Regions from separate parts of the Kitasatospora sp. NPDC096140 genome, predicted to be linked through region 2. Evidence: predicted binding sites of a transcription regulator. Region 2 holds the regulator's gene; the other holds the start of a gene.
What was found. Region 2 encodes HspR, which represses chaperone genes until heat shock. Its sites were predicted from a motif close to TTGAGNNNNNNNNNCTCAA; they were not measured.
Positions count from the first base shown of each region.

Region 1: the regulator HspR is predicted to act here: its motif matches at 2,126-2,144, upstream of lon (endopeptidase La).

Region 1 covers NZ_JBEOUW010000019.1:75,457-78,864, reverse strand. The annotation lists gene ABT048_RS21055 (response regulator transcription factor) at 1-454, opposite strand, end outside; gene ABT048_RS21050 (rhomboid-like protein) at 1,018-1,788, shown strand; gene lon (endopeptidase La) at 2,167-3,408, shown strand, end outside.
Region 2 covers NZ_JBEOUW010000003.1:52,925-56,332, forward strand. The annotation lists gene ABT048_RS03580 (helix-turn-helix domain-containing protein) at 1-740, opposite strand, end outside; gene ABT048_RS03585 (heat shock protein transcriptional repressor HspR) at 923-1,453, opposite strand; gene dnaJ (molecular chaperone DnaJ) at 1,470-2,636, opposite strand; gene grpE (nucleotide exchange factor GrpE) at 2,782-3,399, opposite strand; gene dnaK (molecular chaperone DnaK) at 3,396-3,408, opposite strand, start outside.

The sequences.
Region 1 (3,408 bases), on a different contig from region 2:
GCAGGCTGCCGAGCGCGGGCGTGCGGGCGGCCTGCTGGGCGCGCTCGACGCGGCGCAGCAGCACGTTGACCCGGGCGGCCAGTTCGCGCATCGAGAACGGCTTCGTCATGTAGTCGTCCGCGCCGACGCCGAGGCCGACCAGCAGGTCCGTCTCGTCGTCGCGCGCGGTCAGCATCAGCACCGGCACCGGGCGCTGCGCCTGGATCCGGCGGCACACCTCCAGGCCGTCGAAGCCGGGCAGCATGATGTCGAGGACGACGAGGTCCGGCTGCCAGGTGTGGAAGCCGTCGACCGCGCCGGGGCCGTCGTGGGCCACGGCGACCTTGAAGCCCTCCGCGCCCAGTCGGGCCGCGATCGACTCGGCGATCGTCGGCTCGTCCTCCACCACCAGCACTCTGCGTTGGCTGCTCACCGTGCCGCCGGTGTTGACGTTGTCCTGCTGAATTTCTGTCACGGTCACGCCACCGCCCCCAGGGCTGCGGGCCGGCCACCTGTGGGGATGGCGGGGCTCCGCTCGTAGTCTTGTTCCGTCGTGGACTGTGCCGGGTCCGCCGTCCCGTCGCGCGATCGGGAGGCGAGGACGGATTCGTCGGCCGCCCACTTCTCCCGCGCACTTCGCAGCGTACGGACAACGGATGCTTTCCGGCAGGTGGACCGGACGTTTCCGGCCCGTGGGCCGGCTGTTCGGGCCGCCCGCTGACCCACTGCACGAGTGGGCACGGGCCGATACCTTACCCGGCGAATTTTCACTGCGTAACGGTACGTATGCAGTCGAGTTGACGCCAAGTCGCCGGTCAGAGGCCCTACTGACGCGTCAATCGAAACAAGGTCTGGACCAATGTCGGGAATCCGGCACTCCGCCGAGGCGGCGGTCTTCACGGGCTTTTCCCAGCTGCCTCCCAGAACCTCGACGTACCGTGGCCACGACAACACCCGTCCGGGCGGAACCCGCGGTGCGTGCCGGTACGTTGGGCACGGGGAGTGAGCCGGCGGCTACGGGTGCGGAGCGGAGGCGGCATGGCGGGTCTGCGGCGGGACGCCGACGGCTGCGCGCCCGCGGGAGCGCCGTACGGGATGCTCCGGCACGGGCTGCGCACCGGCGTCGTGCGGTGGCTGCTGGAACGCGTGCCGACACCCCGGCGCAACCCCTTCACCCTCGGGTACCTCGCCGTCGTGGGAGCCACCACGACCTTCGCCGGGCTCGCGGACCCGGAACTCGTGCAGCGCCTGCAGGAGGCCTCCAGCTCGGACGGTCACAACCTGCTCCAGCATCCCGTCCGGGCCCTCGTCCTGAGCGGGTTCTGGGTGGCCGGCGAGGTGTGGATGCCGTACCTGTGGGGATTCGCCTTCACCCTCGCGCCGCTGGAGCGCAAGGTCGGGCCGGCCCGGGCGGCGGCGGTCTTCGCGGCCGGGCACGTCGCGGCCACGCTGCTCTCCCAGGGCGTGGTGATCCTCGCGGTGGAGACCGGGCGGATGGCGCCCGAGGCGATGGACCACCTGGACATCGGGGTCAGCTACGGCGTGCTCGCCTGCCTGGGCGCGGTGGCCGGGCTGCTCTCCTGGCCCGGGCGGCTGCTCGCGCTGGGCGGCGCCGGGCTGATGATCGCCGAGCAGATCGCCTCCGACAAGGACGTGGTCACCGCGGTGGGGCACCCGGCGGCGGTGCTCACCGGGGTGGCGCTCTGGCGCTGGCTGCGGCGCATCGAACGGCGCCCGCCCCGGTCCCGCACCGCGACGGTCGGCGCCGCGCCCGCGCGCGGCGGGGCGCGCGTGCGGACCGCGCGCTGAGGCTCGCGCGCCGAGGTTCGCGCCGAGGTCGGCGCACCGGCATTCACGTGCGGGCATTCACGCGCTGACGTTCACGCGCTGATGTATACGCGCTGATGTTCACGTGCAGCCATTCACGCGCTGCCGTTCACGTGCCGACGTTCGCGTGCTGACGTTCATGCGCCGGGGTTCGGGGGGCTGGGCTCCCTCGGCACGTCCAGGAATTCCCCAGATTCGACGGACGCTTCCCAGGTGCGCTTTTGACGGCCCGCCCGCGGCCCGCCCGCGCCGCCTTCCCGGCCGGATCGTGTTCGCTCACGGCGAACTGAACCCCGGGAACATCCGGCCCCCGCCAAGCCTTAGTCAGGTCGACTCAAGTTCACTGACTGGGGAGAGATCATGGCATCGACGTCCACACCGCTCACCCTGCCCGTGCTGCCGCTCGACGACGAGGTCGTCCTGCCGGGCATGGTGGTCCCGCTGGACCTGAAGGACACCGAGGTGCGCGCCGCCGTCGAGGCCGCCCGCGCCGCGGCCGCCGGCGGCGGCAAGCCGCAGGTCCTTCTGGTCCCGCGGGTGGACGGCTCGTACGCGGCGGCCGGCACGCTGGCGGCCGTGGAGCAGGTCGGCCGGCTGGCCGACGGCCCGAACACCGCCGGCCAGCCGGTCGCGCTGGTGCGCGCCGTGCGCCGGCTCCGGATCGGCGTCGGCACCACCGGCCCCGGCGCCGCCCTCTGGGTGGAGACCACCCCGTTCCGGGAGTCCTCCGTGGGCACCCCGGTGGCCGGCCGGGCCGCCGAGCTGGTCAAGGAGTACAAGGCGCTGTCCACCCAGTGGCTGCGCAAGCGCGGCGCCTGGCAGATCGTGGACCGGGTCGCCCAGATCGAGGGCGTCGGCGAGCTCGCCGACAACATCGGCTACGCGCCCTTCGCCACCGCCGAGCAGAAGCTCAAGGTGCTCCTGGAGGCCGACCAGGTCGCCCGCCTGGAGTACGCGCTGACCCTGCTGCGCGACCACCTCGCCGAGGAGGAGGTCAACGACACCATCCGCAAGGACGTCGAGGAGGGCGTGGCCAAGCAGCAGAAGGAGTTCCTGCTCCGCCGCCAGCTGGAGGCCGTCCGCAAGGAGCTGGCCGAGCTGAACGGCGAACCGGCCGACGAGGAGGGCGACTACCGCGCCCGGGTCGAGGCCGCCGACCTCCCGGCGAACGTCCGCGAGGCCGCGCTCAAGGAGGTCGACAAGCTGGAGCGCGCCTCCGACCAGTCGCCCGAGGGCTCCTGGATCCGCACCTGGCTGGACACCGTCCTGGAGCTGCCCTGGAACGAGCGCACCGAGGACGCCTACGACATCGCCGGCGCCCGCGCGGTGCTGGACGCCGACCACGCCGGCCTGGCCGACGTGAAGGAGCGCATCGTCGAGTACCTGGCCGTCCGCAAGCGCCGGGCCGACCAGGGGCTCGGGCTGGTCGGCGGCCGTCGGGGCGGCGCGGTGCTGGCCCTGGTCGGGCCTCCCGGGGTCGGAAAGACCTCGCTCGGCGAGTCGGTGGCCCGCGCCATGGGCCGCACGTTCGTCCGGGTCGCGCTCGGCGGCGTCCGGGACGAGGCCGAGATCCGCGGCCACCGGCGCACCTACGTCGGCGCG
Region 2 (3,408 bases):
CGCTCGAACACCTCCTCGGCGAGGTAGTTGACGACTGCCGGGTCGTATATGAAGGCGGCCAGGCTCATGTCATCGACGATCGGAATGACGGCGACCCGTCGATTCATCACGATGAGCCGGTTATAGGGCTCGTCGAGGGTGCGGTACTGGCCGCCGGCTCGGGCAAGCGTGGCCACGTAATCCCTGGTCGGCTGGTGGTACCGCGTGCTGGCATGGTAGATCGTCCGCATCTCCGTGCCACTGCGAAGCGTTTCCAGGTCGTGTTCGATCATTCCGGCGAGCAGTTCCGGAAGCCGCGGCCCCCCGGGCTGGAGCGCCAAAGCCTCCTCCAGTCCGGATTCTCTGAACTGTTCCAGTCTCTGACGAATCAGGGCCTTTCCCTGCACATACTCGATCGACCCTCCGCGCTGCTTCGGGGTGTGGAATTCCCGGGCCAGCTCCTGAAGTTCGGAGGGGAGAGATACGGCGCGAGACAGGAGCTCCAGCGCCTGGCGCTGCCAGGAATGACTGAGACTTGTCGAGAGCTGTGTCGGGTCGGCGGCCACGAATATGGACGGGTCATCGCTGTCGGGCACGAGAAGGCCAATCCTGACCAGTTCGTCCCGGGCAGCACCGTCCTGATCGACATTGGAGCCCAACGGCAGCCTGCCGTCACCTCGGATGACGGCGAGATACAGCTCGCGGGCTTCTGCCGAAAGGACGGTCAAGCCGGCGGCAAGGGGCTGCTCTCGTTCACTCATCCGCGACTCCTTGCCGTCACCTGATACCTGTGTCCCATCAGCACCGACGCTGAATCGACAGCATGCCAGACCTGGTGTGTCCTCTGGAGAGGCTTTGTGACCGCACTCTCTCACCAACGCGTTGCCGCCGGCACCCCCCGAACAGGAGGGGGCCGGCGGCGGTGTCCGGGCGGGGCCGTCGGTCAGCGCTTGGGGCGCCAGACGACGAGGGCGCTGGACTGGGGGGTGGGCGGCTGGTACGGGACGAGGTCGCGGCGGTAGGAGGCGTGGACGGCGGCCTCGCGCTGCTGGAGGGCGGTTGCGGCGCCTTCCAGGGAGTCGACCAGTTCCGCGACGCGGGACTGCAGGGCGGTGACCTGGTTCTCCAGCTCGATGATCCGCTTGATGCCCGCCAGGTTGATGCCTTCGTCCTGGGAGAGCCGCTGGACCTCGCGCAGCTGCTGGATGTCGCGGGCCGAGTAGCGGCGGCCGCGGCCGGCGGTGCGGTCGGGGCAGACCAGGCCGAGGCGGTCGTACTGGCGCAGGGTCTGCGGGTGCAGGCCGGACAGTTCGGCGGCCACGGAGATGACGTACACCGGGGTGTCCTCGGTGAGGACGTACGGCGGTGCGGCCGAGGGGGCCCGGCGGGTGCGGCGGGTGCCGTCCCCGGGCAGGCCTTCGCCGACGCCGGGGCCGATCGAGCCACCGGGGTTGACCGGGTTGATCGGATTCATCGGGGACATCTGGTCGTCACGCTCCCTTCGCCGCCCGGAAGAGGGCTGCTCGCGGATCGTCGGAGGCGGTGGCCTCGCGGTACTGCTCCAGGGCGTCCAGCGCGTCGCCGCTGACGTGCTGGGGGACCACGACCTCGACGGTGACGAGGAGGTCGCCGCGGGTGCCGTCCTTGCGGGTGGCGCCCTTCCCGCGGGCGCGCATGGTGAGGCCGTTGGCGCTGCCCGGGGGCAGCTTGAGCTTCACGGAGGGCCCGCCGAGGGTGGGTACTTCGATGGTGGCGCCGAGGGCCGCCTCGGGGAAGGTGACCGGGACGGTCACGGTGAGGTTGTCGCCCTTGCGCCCGAAGACCGGGTGCGGGTCGACGTGCACGGTGACGTAGAGGTCGCCGGGCTGGCCGCCGCGTTCGCCCTGGGCGCCCTTGCCCTTGAGCCGGATCCGCTGGTCGGCGTGGACGCCGGCCGGGATGCGGACCTGCATGGTGCGGGCCGAGCTGGCCCGGCCGCTGCCGTGGCAGTCGGTGCACGGGTCGTCGACGATCATGCCCCGGCCGCGGCAGTCCTTGCACGGCTCGGAGAGCGCGAAGGCGCCCTGGCCGCGGCTGACGGTGCCCGCGCCGACGCAGGTGGGACAGACCCGCGGGGTGGTGCCGGACTTGGCGCCGGTGCCGTTGCAGGTGCGGCAGGGGGCCTGGCTGGTCATCCGCAGCGGGACGGTCGCGCCGTCGACCGCCTCCTCGAAGGAGAGGGTCACCTCGGTCTCGACGTCGGCGCCGCGCCGCGGCTGGGCCTGCCGGGTGCCGCCGCCGCGGTTGAACAGGCCGCCGAAGACGTCGCCGAGCCCGCCGCCGGCGGCGCCGCCGCCCTGGCTGCCGCTGAAGAGGTCGCCGAAGTCGAAGCTGTAGCTGCCGGTGCCGCCGGGGCCGCCGCCGGCCCGGAAGCCGCCGTTGGCGAAGAGGCTGCGGGCCTCGTCGTACTCCTTGCGGCGCTTCTCGTCGGAGAGGACGTCGTACGCCTCGGAGATGTCCTTGAACCGCTCCTCGGCCTTGCTGTCACCCTTGTTGGCGTCGGGGTGGAACTCGCGCGCGAGCTTGCGGTAGGTCTTCTTGATCTCGGTGGCGGTGGCGTCCTTGGGCACGCCGAGGACCTTGTAGTAGTCCTTCTCCACGTAGTCCTTACCGCTCACGGCTTGAGCCACCTCCCGAGTCCATCGTCACTGTGCTGTCAACAGCAGCAGAACGCAACGCCGTTGACAGCGCGCTGCGGAGCCGGCCGCCGTACTGGCCGGCGCACGACTCCGCAGCGCACTGGTTGTCAGCTGTCACAGGTTGTCAGCTGTCCGAGCCACCGTCGGACTTGTCCGCGTCGCCCGACTTGGCGTCGGTGTCGGCGGCCGTCTGGCTGCCCGGCTGGGGCTCCGCGACGGCGACCATCGCCGGGCGGATGATCCGCTCGCCGATGCGGTAACCGGGCTGGAGGATCTGGACGCAGGTGTCCTCGGTGACGTCCGAGGAGTAGCTGTGCATCAGCGCCTCGTGCATGGTCGGGTCGAAGGGCTCGCCCTCCTTGCCGAACTGCTGCAGGCCCAGCTTGGCGACGACCGTCTCCAGCGAGTCGGAGACGGACTTGAAGCCGCCGGTGACCTCGCCGTGCTCGCGGGCGCGGCCGATGTCGTCCAGGACCGGGATCAGGGACTCCAGGATGTTGGAGACCGCGATCTCGCGGACGGTCAGCCGGTCGCGCTCGACCCGCTTGCGGTAGTTCTGGTACTCGGCCTGCAGACGCTGCAGGTCACCGGTGCGCTCGGCCAGTTCGCGCTTGGCGGTGGCGAGCTCCTCCGAGGCGCCCTCGGCGGCACCGGCCGCCGCGGCTTCCTCGGCGGCCTTGATCACGGCCTCCTCGGCGGCGGAGTCGTCGCCGGGCTTGCCGCCCTGCGGCTTGTCCGTCATGCCGACGCA